Regions from separate parts of the Streptomyces sp. NPDC059785 genome, predicted to be linked through region 3. Evidence: riboswitches for the same ligand, from Rfam matches in the RefSeq annotation. Region 3 holds a riboswitch; each other region holds the start of a gene.
The links. A riboswitch is a leader RNA that binds a small molecule or an ion and turns the genes downstream of it on or off. The one in region 3 is predicted to bind cyclic di-AMP.
Positions count from the first base shown of each region.

Region 1 (4,576 bases), on a different contig from region 3:
GGCGAACGCGGCGCCCTCCAGATACCGTTCGGGATCGTCCGACAGCGCCAGTTGCATCGCGGGGGCGGCCCCTCCGCTGCGGTACTGGGCCGCGGCGAGGGCGCCGAGCGCCTCCCGGGCCGCGTTGTACCGGTCCGCCCTGCGCGCCGCCTCGTCCCGCAGGTCGTTCAGCCGCCGCTCCGCCGCCCCGGCCTTCTCCTCGGCGCCGTTGTACTTCTCGGTGGCGACCTCCGCCTCCTCGTACAACTTGTCCACCTCTGCCTTGACCTCGGACAAGGAGAGCTGCGGATCGGCGTGCGCCGTGCCGTCGAGGCCCGTCGCGGTCGTCGCCGCGGTCGCCGCGCCGGCGAGGGCGACCGTGGCCGCGGTGCGGGCCGTGGGGCCGCGGAGCGAGCGCTGTCTGGGCTTGCGGTGCGCTGCCACGAGGGCCCACATCCTTCCGTACGGCCGCCCGCGCGGGGCGGTCTGCGGCGACCCGTCCGGTGGCGGCCCCGCACAGGGGAGCGAGCCGCCACCGGACCTTCTCGGCGGCGACCGGCGGCCGCCCCTGGCCCGGGCGGCGGTGGAGAGCCGGTCACCTGGGGGAGGACGCTAAGCCGGGGAACGAGGGCACGGAGACGCCATGTACGGAAATGACGGCAGTGGATCACCGGGTGACCGTGAGTGTCCGTCCCGCCGTACCGGAGCCGTCGATTCGAACCGGTTTGCTGACCGATGCGGCGGATCCCGGGGGACGGGGAGCGCCGGGCTGCTACGGCGGGCCGACCTCAGCCGCCGCGCAGAGAGAGCCCTGCGCCTCGGTCGTCACGCCAGGCCCGGTGACCGGAGCCGCCCGTGGGCAGGAATAGGCTCCGGACCATGGACGTACTCATCCATCTCTTCGTCGGCCTGCACATCATCGGGATCGCCGCGCTGCTCGGCGGCTTCCTCACCCAGATGAAAGCGATGGGCCAGGGCACGGCCCGGTTCGTCCCCGGGATGCTGCACGGCGCGCTCACCATGCTGGTCACGGGCATCGTGCTGGTCGGCCTCAATCAGGCCGACGACAACACCGTCAACAACATCAAGATCGGCGTGAAGCTCGCCCTGCTGATCGTGATCCTCGGGCTCGTCTATGTGAAGCGCGACGAGGAGAAGGTGGACAAGGGTGCCTTCGCCGCGGTCGGCCTGCTGACCATGGCGAACATCTTCATCGCCGTCCTCTGGACCTGAGCGGGCCTGAACGGGCCTTCCCGTAGAAGGGGGTCCACTAAAAGGGGGTCTACGCGTGCGTAGACCCCCTTCAACGTTTCCGGTCCGGCTCAGGCCGGCCGCACCACGCTGTGGATGATCGACTCACCCGCGTAGTAGATCGACTCCTCACGGACGTATGCGCCCGGCTTCGGGGCGTGGATCATCATGCCGTTGCCGATGTACACGCCCACGTGACTGATGTCGTCGTAGAAGAAGATCAGGTCACCGGGCTGCGCGGCGGAGAGCGAGACCGTGGTTCCCGCGTTCACCTGGTCGTACGTGGTACGCGGCAGGCTGACACCGGCGGCCTTCCAGGCGGCCTGCGTCAGCCCTGAGCAGTCGTAGGAGTCGGGCCCGGTCGCGCCCCAGACGTACGGCTTGCCGATCTGGGCGCGCGCGAAGGCGATGGCCTTGGCCGCCTTCGTACTGGACGAGGAACCCGCAGACGAGCCGGTCGAGGAACCTGTGGAGGTGCTGCCCGACGAGCTCGAGCCCTGGCTCTGTTCGGCCTCCTGGCGCTTCTTCTCCTCCGCGGCCTGCTGCCGGGCCAGCTCCTCGGCCTTGCGCTGGGCCTCCTGCTGCTTCTTCTCCTCGATCGCCTTCAGCCGTGCCTTCTCCTCGGCGGTCAGCTTGGACAGCAGCTCGCGGGCGTCGGCGAGCTTCTGCTGTACCTCCGCCTTGGACGTCTTCAGCGTCTTCTGCGACGAGGTGAGCGTCTCCAGGCTCTCCGACGCCTCCTGCCGCTTCTTCGTGGTCGCGGCCTGCTCGGTGACGTAGTCGTCGACGGCCTGCTTCTGGCGGCTGGTGAGCCGGCTCATCAGCTGGGTCTGGTCGAAGTAGTCCTGCGGGTTGTCGGCCAGCAGGAGGGTCGCCGTGTCGGGCGCGGCGGCGCCGGTGCGGTACTGGGCCGCGGCGAAGGAACCGAGCTCCTCGCGCGCGTCGTTGAGTTTTTCGGTGCGCTTGGCCACATCGTCGAGGAGGGTGTCGACGCGCTTGCGCTGTTTGGCGGTCTGCTCGCGCGTGGCGTTGTACTTCTCGGTGGCGGTCTCGGCCTGGTGGTAGAGGTCGTCGACCTTCTTCTGCACCTCCTCCATGCTCGGCTTCGGCTCGGCCGGCGCGGCGTTCGCCGTCTGCGAGAGCAGGGCCACGGAGGTGAGGGCGGCGGTGGCGAGGGTGGGGGTCCTGAGACCCGCAAGGCGCGTAGCGGCGGGACGCCATTTGCGGTGCGACGCCAAGGGAGGCGACTCCTTCCGTGATCCGCCTACCGGGTTAGCTGTCGGGTTCGGGCGGGTGGTTCGGAAGGGTTGCCCTACGGTGCGCGCGTGTCCAGTGGCTGCCCACTGGTTGGCGGCACCGATTCACCCCAAGGTCGGTTGGGTCCCCGGCTCCGGCTGCCGCGGGGGCGCACCGGACTCGGCGGAGGCCGCACGGCCCGGCGACGTTCGCCGGTGGGGGTCGGGCGGCCTGCGCAGCACGCTAGCCAACTCGTGTGTCTTCTGTGAAGGTTGATGTTCGATATGCCCGATACATTTTCGTGACCTTTTTGCGGGACGGTCGGTGGTGGTGACGTACGTCTCACCGTGGCGTGATGGCGGTGACGGCTGTCCGGAACGGACCGCGGTCGGGCCCGTAGCGGAAGGTGACCGGCCGGTGGCGCGGAGCCGATGAGAGGTACGCGATTTCCGGCGCGGTCCCGGGTGGTTCTGCTGCGCGGCCCCGGGTGTCAGTGGGGGCGCCTAGACTCGGATGGCGATGAGCAGCCTCTTTGACGACAGCTTCCTGGCGGACCTCCAGCCCTCCGGGGCCCATGGGGAAGAGCCTCCGCCGCCGCCCGAGGACGGGGCTCCGGAGCCGATCCCGGACGACCTGTTCGCCGGGCGCTTCGACGCGCCGCCGCCCAGGGACGCGTACTACCGGGACGGTGCCGCCCGCCCGCACGTGGACCCGGCCGCGCTCCTGGACGGGCTGAACGAGAACCAGCGCGCGGCCGTGGTGCACGCAGGCTCCCCTCTGCTCATCGTCGCGGGTGCCGGTTCCGGCAAGACGCGCGTGCTCACGCACCGCATCGCGCACCTGCTGGGCGAGCGCCATGTGCACCCGGGCCAGATCCTCGCGATCACGTTCACGAACAAGGCCGCGGGCGAGATGAAGGAGCGCGTGGAGCAGCTCGTGGGCCCGCGGGCGAACGCGATGTGGGTGATGACCTTCCACAGCGCGTGTGTGCGCATCCTGCGCCGCGAGTCCAAGAAGCTCGGCTTCACCTCGTCGTTCTCGATCTACGACGCCGCCGACTCCAAGCGCCTGATGGCCCTGGTCTGCCGTGACCTGGACCTCGACCCGAAGCGCTTCCCGCCGAAGTCGTTCAGCGCCAAGATCTCGAACCTGAAGAACGAGCTGATCGACGAGGAGGACTTCGCGGGCCAGGCGGCCGACGGTTTCGAGAAGACCCTCGCCCAGGCGTACGCGCTCTACCAGTCGCGGCTGCGCGAGGCGAACGCGCTCGACTTCGACGACCTGATCATGACGACGGTCAACCTGCTGCGCGCCTTCCCGGACGTCGCCGAGCACTACCGCCGCCGCTTCCGCCACGTCCTGGTCGACGAGTACCAGGACACCAACCACGCGCAGTACGCGCTGGTCAGGGAGCTCGTCGGTCCCTCCGGCGAGGGCGAGGGCGATGGCGTCGGCGACGGTCTCGGCGAGGGCCCGGCCGAGCTGTGCGTCGTGGGTGACGCCGACCAGTCGATCTACGCCTTCCGCGGCGCCACCATCCGCAACATCCTCCAGTTCGAGGAGGACTACCCGGACGCGACGACGATCCTCCTGGAGCAGAACTACCGCTCCACCCAGACCATCCTGAGCGCCGCGAACGCGGTCATCGAGCGCAACGAGAGCCGCCGCCCCAAGAACCTGTGGACCAACGCGGGCACGGGCGAGCGCATCACGGGCTACGTCGCGGACACGGAGCACGACGAGGCGCAGTTCGTCGCCGACGAGATCGACCGGCTCACCGACGCGGGCGAGGCGAAGGCGGGCGACGTCGCCGTCTTCTACCGGACGAACGCCCAGTCCCGTGTCTTCGAAGAGGTCTTCATCCGCGTCGGCCTGCCGTACAAGGTCGTCGGCGGCGTCCGCTTCTACGAGCGCAAGGAGGTCCGCGACGTCCTCGCGTACCTGCGCGTGCTGTCGAACCCGGAGGACTCGGTCCCGCTGCGCCGCATCCTGAACGTGCCCAAGCGCGGCATCGGCGACCGCGCGGAAGCCATGATCGACGCGCTCTCCCAGCGCGAGAAGATCAGCTTCCCGCAGGCGCTGCGCCGCGTCGACGAGGCGTACGGGATGG
Region 1 is NZ_JBHWHV010000064.1:17,418-21,993, reverse strand. It holds gene ACFV6E_RS35000 (NlpC/P60 family protein) at 1-423, opposite strand, end outside; gene ACFV6E_RS34995 (hypothetical protein) at 859-1,212, shown strand; gene ACFV6E_RS34990 (NlpC/P60 family protein) at 1,302-2,468, opposite strand; cyclic di-AMP (ydaO/yuaA leader) riboswitch at 2,476-2,662, opposite strand; gene pcrA (DNA helicase PcrA) at 2,986-4,576, shown strand, end outside.
Region 1: it holds a riboswitch for cyclic di-AMP, as region 3 does, so the genes downstream of both, ACFV6E_RS34990 (NlpC/P60 family protein) here and ACFV6E_RS32295 (M23 family metallopeptidase) in region 3, are expected to answer to the same signal.

Region 2 (4,576 bases), on a different contig from region 3:
GTCGACGGGACCTGCTGCGTCACGGGGGCTCCTCCCAGTCGTCCGCCGGCGCTGCTCGGCGTGCCCGCCGACGGGATGCGCCTTCGACGATACGACATGGGTACCTGCGGCAATGAGTTGTCCACAGGCGTTCGTCCACAGGCGTTGATCAATGGCCCGGCAGCTCGGATGATGTTGCTCGCAGATCGCATTCGAGATCGCACTCGACCACGTCCGTGGGGGCCTGATGACGGAGACGGAAGCCGAGCCGGTGACGGAGACGGAAGCCGAGCCGGTGACGGAGACCGGCGCGGACGGGCGGACCTGGCTTCTCTCGGGCCCCGCCAGCAGCTACGCCCTGCGGCTCACCGACCGCGACGAGCTGCTGCATCTGCACTGGGGCCCGCGGATCGCGCTCGCCGACGCCGAGGCGCTCGCCACCCGGCCCGCGCCGGGGTACTGGCCCTTCGAGTCCCCGCTCGACGGCCACGAGGAGTATCCGGTCGAGGGCGGCCCCCGCTTCGTCCGCCCCGCGCTGTCCGTGCGCACGCGGGAGCGGCGCGGCACCGAATGGCGCTTCGAGGGGTCCGAGACCGGCGCGGACGGACTGCGGCTGCGCTTCTCCGACACCGGACTCGCCATTACGCTGCACTACCGGATGCGCGGCGACGTCGTCGAGCGCTGGGTGACGCTCGCCAACGAGGGACCCGATCTGGAGGTGCTGCGCGCCGACTCCGCGACCTGGACGCTGCCCGAGCGCGAGGGCTGGCGGCTGTCGCAGCTGCACGGCCGGTGGGCCGCCGAATCCCGGCTGGTCCGCTCGGACCTGACGTACGGGGAGAAGGTGCTCGGCAGCCGCCGCGGGCACACCGGGCACCAGCACCTGCCGTGGGTGGCGCTCGACCACGAGGCCACCGAGGAGAGCGGCGAGGTCTACGGCTGCGCGCTCGCCTGGTCGGGCACCTGGCGGATCTGCGTGGCGCAACTGCCGGACGCGCGCGTGCAGATCACCGGAGGCGCCGGGTACGACGACTCGGGACTGCTGCGGCTCGCACCGGGCGAGTCGTACGCCACACCCGTCTTCGCCGGGCTGTACAGCGACGGCGGCTTCGGCGGCGCCAGCCGCTCCTGGCACGCGTACCAGCGCACGCACGTCGTGCCGGACGCCGATCACGACCGGCCCGTGCTCTACAACTCCTGGGAGGCCACCGGCTTCGGCATCTCCGAGGAGCAGCAGCGGGCCCTCGCGGACCGGGCCGCGGACCTGGGCGTCGAGCTGTTCGTGGTCGACGACGGCTGGTTCGGGGCGCGCACCAGCGACCGGGCCGGGCTGGGGGACTGGACGCCCAACCCCGACCGCTTCCCCGACGGACTGGCACCGCTGGCCCGGCACGTGCACGGGCTGGGCATGCGGTTCGGTATCTGGGTCGAGCCGGAGATGGTCAATCCGGACAGCGACCTCTACCGCGCGCACCCCGACTGGGTGCAGTTCCAGCCGGGCCGCAGCAGAACGGAGTACCGCAACCAGCTCGTGCTGAACCTGGCCCGCGACGACGTCCGGCAGTACGTGTGGAAGCGGCTCGACGCCCTGCTCACCGGCGCGCCGATCGACTATGTGAAGTGGGACTTCAACCGCTGCTTCACGGACGCCGGGTGGCCCGGCGAGGAGTATCCGCAGCGGCTGTGGACCGACCATGTGCACGCTGTGTACGAGCTGCTGGACCGGCTGCGGGCGGCGCACCCGTCGGTCGCCTTCGAATCGTGCTCGGGCGGCGGCGGCCGGATCGACCTCGGCATCATGGCCCGCACGGACCAGGTGTGGACCTCGGACAACACCGACCCGCTGGACCGCCTCGCCATCCAGCACGGCTTCAGCCAGATACATCCGGCCCGGGTGATGGCGGCCTGGGTCACCGACAGCCCGAACACGCAGCTCAACGGGCGGGTCAGCGCCCTGCGGTTCCGCTTCGTCAGCGCCATGGCCGGGGTGCTCGGCCTCGGCGGCGACCTGAGCGAGTGGAGCGAGGGGGAGCTGGCCGAGGCCCGGGACTGGGTGAGCCTCTACAAACGGATCAGACCCGTCGTGCAGCACGGCGACCTGTACCGGCTGCGACCCCCGGAGGGCGGAGCGGCGGGTCCGGGCGGCGCGGGCCGGACGGGCCGGCCGGACGGGCTGAGCGCCGTCCAGTACGTGCTCGGCGCGGAGACCGTCGTTCTGGCCTGGCTCCCCGCCCAGCACTACGGCGAGCCGACCCCGCCGGTCCGGCTGCGCGGCCTCGATCCGTCCGCGGCCTACGAGTGCCGGAGGACGGGCGAGGTGCACCGGGGCGCGGTGCTGCTCCACCACGGACTGCGGACGGGCCTGCGCGGCGACCTCGACGCGACGGTGATCCACCTCCGCCGCCTCTGACGCCGGTGGTGACCGCACACCGCTGGTCACCGATGGAGATCGCTGTGCAGATGGCGATTGCCATGCCGACCGTGATCACCGTCTCCGGCTGTGCCCGTTTCGCAGACATTGGGACCAACTGGCCCCGGAATGGGGAGTGCTGGCGTCTACGCGCGTGAGCAGCGTCATATCCGTGACGGTGCGTCGCGGGTGCGCCGCGCCAACCGCCTTGACGCCGTGGCCGGTTGAGGAGGGGAAAGATCACCTCTTCACGCACAGTAACCGGCAAATCGGACATCGATCAAGAAAGAGGTACGCACGGGGACCCGGGCCCGCTTGTCGACGCGCTTCGCTCTCGCTTACGTTCGCCTCCACTCCGGACGGACGCCCAATCCTGCCGCCGCCCGGAATCCAGTTCACTCACCCGTACCCGGCAGGAGCGGGGGACCCGCAGGTACCACGCCTGTTCCGGTCTCCGGAACGGGCTAGGGGTAAAGCCGCGCTTCAGTGCGGCCGGGCATCTCCAGCCCGCACCCGACAGCTCACCTCGCAGGCGCCGGAGAGGAAAACGCCATGCCCGCGAAGGGTAAGCACCGCCGTCCGAAGACCCAGCGCTTCTCCCGCTCGATCGCCCTTGCGGGCACCGGCGGAGCCGCGCTCGCGCTGCCGCTGATGGGGGCCGCCGGCGCCCACGCCGCCACCCCGGCCGCCGCGGCAGCCAAGGCCCCGCAGCAGACGGCCACCGTCGCCGCCGCGAAGACCGCGACGAAGACCGCGACGACGACCTACGCCGTGAAGTCAGGCGACTCTCTCGCCAGGATCGCCGCCGAGCAGAAGGTCGGCGGCGGCTGGAAGAAGATCTACTCGGACAACCGCAAGGCCGTCGGCGACGACCCCGCGCTGATCCACCCGGGCCTGAAGCTCACGCTCGGCAAGAAGGCCGCGTCCGCCACCGCCGACTCGTCCGCCACCGCCGACTCGTCCGGCAAGACCACGCAGACGACCCGGACGACGCAGACGGACACGGCCGCCTCGGCGAAGGCGGAGACCGCGGACTCCGGCTACACCCTGCCGGTCGAGGGCGCCACCATCGGCACCGCCTACAGGACCGCGGGCAGCATGTGGTCCAGCGGCTACCACACCGGTGTCGACTTCGTCGTGCCCACCGGCACCACCGTGAAGTCCATAGCCGCCGGCACCGTCGTCTCGGCCGGCTGGGGCGGCGCGTACGGGAACCAGGTCGTCATCCAGCACGCCGACGGCCAGTACTCGCAGTACGCCCACATGTCGCAGCTCTCCGTCTCGGCCGGCCAGACCGTGAGCGAGGGCCAGCAGATCGGCCTGTCGGGCGCGACCGGCAATGTGACCGGTCCGCACGTGCACTTCGAGATCCGCACCACCCCGGACTACGGCTCGGACGTGGACCCCGTCGCGTACCTGCGCGCCCACGGCGTCTCGGTCGGCTGACGCCGGGCCGTCACCCGGCACCACCCGCCACGGAGGCCGGACCCCGCAGACCGGGGTCCGGCCTCCGGCGTGTGCCGGCCGCGCCGACGGCATTGAGGCTCGACAACGGTCCCCGGGGCGCCCTTATTCCGGGATTGACCAACACTTGACGAGTGGCTTATCTCACCGACCGTCAAGCCTTCCCTACGGTCGCGTAGCTCACATCGAAAGGTGAAAGATGGGCCGATGTGGCAGACGATTCGAAGAGTGAGAAGAGTGACGAGAGAGCAGTGATCGGGTCGTTCGTGGCGGTGGGGGACAGCTTCACCGAAGGCGTCGGCGACCCCGGTCCGGACGGGGCCTTCGTCGGCTGGGCCGACCGGTTCGCGGTGCTGCTGGCGGACCGGCGACCGGAGGGCCACTTCGACTACACCAACCTCGCCGTACGCGGGAAACTCCTCGACCAGGTCATCGAGGGCCAGATTCCCCGGGCCAAGGAGCTCGCGCCGGACCTGGTCTCCTTCTGCGCGGGCGGCAACGACATCATCCGGCCCGGCACCGACCCCGACGAGGTCGCCGAGCGCTTCGAGCGCGCCGTCGCGGACCTCACCTCGGCCGTCGGCACGGTATTGGTGACCACCGGCTTCGACACCCGCGGCGTACCCGTCCTGAAGCATCTGCGCGGCAAGATCGCCACGTACAACGGGCATGTCCGGGCCATCGCGGACCGCTACGGCTGCCCGGTGCTCGACCTGTGGTCGC
Region 2 is NZ_JBHWHV010000042.1:71,077-75,652, forward strand. It holds gene ACFV6E_RS28285 (tyrosine-protein phosphatase) at 1-23, opposite strand, end outside; gene ACFV6E_RS28290 (alpha-galactosidase) at 227-2,389, shown strand; cyclic di-AMP (ydaO/yuaA leader) riboswitch at 2,780-2,937, shown strand; gene ACFV6E_RS28295 (peptidoglycan DD-metalloendopeptidase family protein) at 2,942-3,835, shown strand; gene ACFV6E_RS28300 (SGNH/GDSL hydrolase family protein) at 4,105-4,576, shown strand, end outside.
Region 2: it holds a riboswitch for cyclic di-AMP, as region 3 does, so the genes downstream of both, ACFV6E_RS28295 (peptidoglycan DD-metalloendopeptidase family protein) here and ACFV6E_RS32295 (M23 family metallopeptidase) in region 3, are expected to answer to the same signal.

Region 3 (4,576 bases):
AGAAGCTGACGGCGCTCGCGTACCCGGAGGGCCACCCGTACCACCACACCCCGATCGGGTCGATGGCGGACCTGGACGCGGCCACCCTGGAGGACGCCCGCGCGTTCTTCCGCACGTACTACGCGCCCAACAACGCCGTCCTGTCGGTGGTCGGTGACATCGACCCGCGGCAGACGCTCGCCTGGATCGAGAAGTACTTCGGCTCCATCCCGGGGCACGACGGCAAGCCCGCCCCGCGTGACGGCTCCCTGCCGGACGTCATCGGCCAGGAGCTGCGCGAGGTCGTCGAGGAGGAGGTCCCGGCCCGCGCGCTGATGGCCGCCTACCGGCTCCCGGAGGACGGCACGCGCGCGTCGGACGCCGCCGACCTGGCGCTCACCGTCCTCGGCGGCGGCGAGTCCTCCCGGCTGTACAACCGGCTGGTCCGCCGCGACCGCACCGCCGTCGCGGCCGGGTTCGGGCTGCTGCGGCTGGCCGGGGCGCCGTCCCTGGGCTGGCTGGACGTGAAGACCTCCGGCGACGTCGAGGTGCCGGTCATCGAGGCCGCCGTCGACGAGGAGCTCGCCCGGTTCGCCGCGGAGGGCCCGACGGCGGAGGAGATGGAGCGCGCCCAGGCCCAGTTGGAGCGCGAGTGGCTGGACCGCCTCGGCACGGTCGCGGGGCGCGCCGACGAACTGTGCCGGTACGCCGTCCTGTTCGGTGACCCGCAGCTCGCGCTGACGGCCGTACAGCGCGTCCTCGAAGTGACGCCCGAAGAGGTGCGCGCGGTCGCCGAGGCCCGGCTGCGCCCCGACAACCGCGCGGTGCTCGTCTACGAGCCGGTCGCCGCGGAAGAGGCCGAGGCGGCAGCTGCCGAGGCCACCGACGAGGACGAGGAGTCGGCCAAGTGACCGAGCTCGCGAGCATGGACTTCCACCCAGAGCCCCAGGCCGGCGAGGCCAGGCCGTGGGCGTTCCCGGCCCCGGGCCGTGGTGCCCTGGACAACGGCCTGACGGTGCTGCGCTGCCACCGCCCGGGCCAGCAGGTCGTGGCCGTCGAGGTGCTTCTCGACGCGCCCCTGGACGCCGAGCCCGTCGGTCTCGACGGCGTGGCCACGATCATGGCGCGGGCCTTCTCCGAGGGCACCGACAAGCACTCCGCCGAGGAGTTCGCGGCCGAGCTGGAGCGCTGCGGCGCCACGCTCGACTCGCACGCCGACCACCCGGGTGTGCGGCTCTCCCTCGAAGTGCCGGTCTCCCGGCTGCCCAAGGCCCTCGGTCTGCTCGCCGACGCCCTCAGGGCCCCGGCGTTCGAGGACGGCGAGGTCGAGAGGCTGGTGACCAACCGCCTCGACGAAATCCCGCACGAGACCGCCAACCCGGCCCGCCGCGCCGCCAAGGAGCTCTCCCGGGAGCTGTTCCCGGCCGGCTCGCGCATGTCGCGCCCCCGCCAGGGCACCGAGGAGACCGTCAAGAACATCGACTCGGCGGCCGTGCGCGCCTTCTACGAGAAGCACGTACGCCCGGCCACGGCCACCGCCGTGGTCGTCGGCGACCTCACCGGGGTCGACCTGGACGCGCTCCTCGCCGACACCCTGGGGAGCTGGACCGGCTCGTCCGCCCAGCCGCGCCCGGTGCCGCCGGTGACCGCCGACGACCGGGGCCGCGTGATCATCGTCGACCGTCCGGGCGCCGTGCAGACGCAGCTCCTCATCGGCCGCGTCGGGGCCGACCGGCACGACCGGGTGTGGCCCGCGCAGGTGCTCGGCACCTACTGCCTCGGCGGCACCCTCACCTCGCGGCTCGACCGCGTCCTGCGCGAGGAGAAGGGATACACCTACGGGGTGCGGGCGTTCGGCCAGGTGCTGCGCTCGGCCCCGGACGGCTCGGGCGCCGCGATGCTCGCCATCAGCGGCTCCGTGGACACGCCCAACACCGGTCCCGCCCTCGACGACCTGTGGAAGGTGCTGCGCACCCTGGCGGCCGAGGGCCTGACCGACGCGGAGCGGGACGTCGCCGTGCAGAACCTGGTGGGTGTCGCGCCCCTGAAGTTCGAGACGGCGGCGGCCGTGGCGAGCACGCTCGCGGACCAGGTCGAGCAGCACCTGCCGGACGACTACCAGTCGGCGCTGTACCGGGAGCTGGCCGCGGCGGGCACCGTGGAGGCCACCGCGGCCGTCGTGAACGCCTTCCCGGTCGACCGCCTGGTGACCGTCCTGGTGGGCGACGCCGTGCAGATCGCGGAGCCCGTCAGGGCGCTCGGCATCGGCGAAGTGAGCGTCGTGACGGCAGAGTAGGAGCCGCCGGGAAGACGCCGTCCCCCGGGGGCCCTGGTGACCGATCGGTCACCAGGGCCCCGTTCTGCCCGGAATGGGGCCCGGGCCGGGCCCTCGCTTTGTCCGTATTGGCAGGGGAGTTGCCTTTCCGCCCTGTGGCGTGCGCTACAAAAACGCTGATCCGTTTGTTGATCGAAAGGCGCCTCGCTTAGCGTCAGTCCGGCTGTTCGTCGGGCAGTGCGCCGCACCCGCGGCACCGGACAGTCATCGCCGAGTCCCCGTACGGCGCGAGCCAGGGGAGCCGGGGACCCGCATCACGTCCCTGGGGTGAATCGGGCACCCTCCCCACAGGGGGCCCGTAGGAGACCTTCCTGCTCCGAACCCGTCAGCTAACCCGGTAGGCGAGAGGGAAGGAAAGGACCAGCCCCTACATGGCGCTCACCCGTGTCACCGGGAAGCATCGTCGTCCGAGCCGGATCAACCGCACGACCAAGAGTGCGGCGGGCGTCGCGGCGCTCACCACCACCGGTGTCATCGGAACCCTGGCCGCCCCCGCGTTCGCCGCGAGCGAGTCGGTCCAGCAGACCGGGCTGACGAAGGCCGTCACCATCGGCGACTCGGTCGCCGAGGAGGTCGGCGCGCAGGCCACCGCCCAGCAGTACGCCGCCGAGCAGGCCGCCGCCGTGGAGAAGGCCGAGCAGACCGCGAGGAAGCGGGCCGAGGCGGAGGCGGAGCGCAAGCTCGAGGCCGAGGCCAGGGCCGCCCGCGCCGCCGAGCGCAAGCGCCTGAACACCTTCGTGCTGCCGATCACCGGATCGTACGTCTCCACCGCCTACCAGAGCAGCAGCAGCCTCTGGTCCTCCGGCACCCACACCGGCGTCGACTTCCACGCCGCCTCCGGCACCGCCGTGCACGCCGTCGGCGCGGGCACCGTCGTCACGACCGGCTGGGGCGGCGCGTACGGGAACCAGGTCGTCCTGAAGATGCACGACGGCACGTACACGATGTACGGGCACCTGTCGTCCATCGGCGTCTCCGTCGGGCAGACCGTCACCGCCGGCCAGCAGATAGCCCTCTCCGGGGCCACCGGCAACGTCACCGGACCCCACCTCCACTTCGAGGCCCGGACGACCGCCGAGTACGGCTCCGACGTGGACCCCGTCGCCTACCTCCGCTCGCACGGCGTGTCCCTCTGACGCACGGCCGCACGCGCGGGTGCCCCGCACCCGCCCACGCGCGCGTGGACGACATCGCAGGACCCCGGCCCCCTGGGCCGGGGTCCTCGTCGTTTCCGGCCGCCGAATGTCCAAAAAATATCCATGGATTCAAGCCCGCCATCGGAAATACCGCGACGTTGCAATAGAGTCGCCGAACAAGCGTCAATCGACCGCGTTTCGCGGGGATTAAGGCGGAGGTCCGCTCATGCGCATTCCGGCGCACTCGGTATGCACGGCGATCCGTGATGACATCGTCGCGGGTGTCTACGAGCGCGGCAGCCGCCTGACCGAGGAACTGCTGGCGCGCCGCTACGGCGTCTCCCGGGTGCCCGTGCGCGAGGCGCTGCGCACCCTGGAGGCCGAGGGCTTCGTCGTGACCCGCAGGCACGCCGGCGCGTGCGTGGCCGAACCCACCGAGCAGGAGGGCACCGACCTGCTGGAGATGCGCATCCTGCTGGAGCCGCTGGCCGCCGCCCGGGCCGCCCAGCGCCGCACCGAGGCGCACCTCAAGGTGTTGCGCGGCCTGGTCAGGCTGGGGCAGGAGCGGGCCAGGCGGGGCCACAGCGAGGATCTGCGCTCCCTGGGCAACTGGTTCCACGAGACGCTCGCCCAGGCGTCCGGGAGCCCCGCCCTGACCGCGACGCTCGCCCAGCTGCGGCGCAAGATCGCCTGGATGTACGCGGTGGAGACGCCCGCCGACCCGGCGGAGTCCTGGACGGAGCACGGCGGCATCGTGGACGCCGTGGCGCGCGGGGACAGCGAGCGGGCGCGGGCGGCGACCGCGCTGCACACGGAGCGCGCGAGCGCCGCGCACCGGCTCCGCTTCACCGGCAGGGGCGACGCCGCGGACCGCCAGGACCGTGTGAGGACTTCGCAACCTGGCGTAAACATGACGGGTCTGCGGCATTAACAAAAGCGCCGTATACAAAGGGGAAGTAATTCGCGGGGGATAATTTCTGCTGCCCTTTCCCGCTCTGCGTTCGTCCGCTTTTCGCCGGGAAGTGCGTCCGGTGCGCGGAAAAGCGAAGGGCCCGCCCGGTAATTCGGGCGGGCCCTTCGCCGTGCGTGCGGCCGGTGTTTCCCGGCCGGTGCCGCGTCCGGCCTC
Region 3 is NZ_JBHWHV010000054.1:2,239-6,814, reverse strand. It holds gene ACFV6E_RS32305 (M16 family metallopeptidase) at 1-890, shown strand, start outside; gene ACFV6E_RS32300 (M16 family metallopeptidase) at 887-2,275, shown strand; cyclic di-AMP (ydaO/yuaA leader) riboswitch at 2,513-2,673, shown strand; gene ACFV6E_RS32295 (M23 family metallopeptidase) at 2,686-3,450, shown strand; gene ACFV6E_RS32290 (GntR family transcriptional regulator) at 3,677-4,381, shown strand; gene ACFV6E_RS32285 (HPr family phosphocarrier protein) at 4,575-4,576, opposite strand, start outside.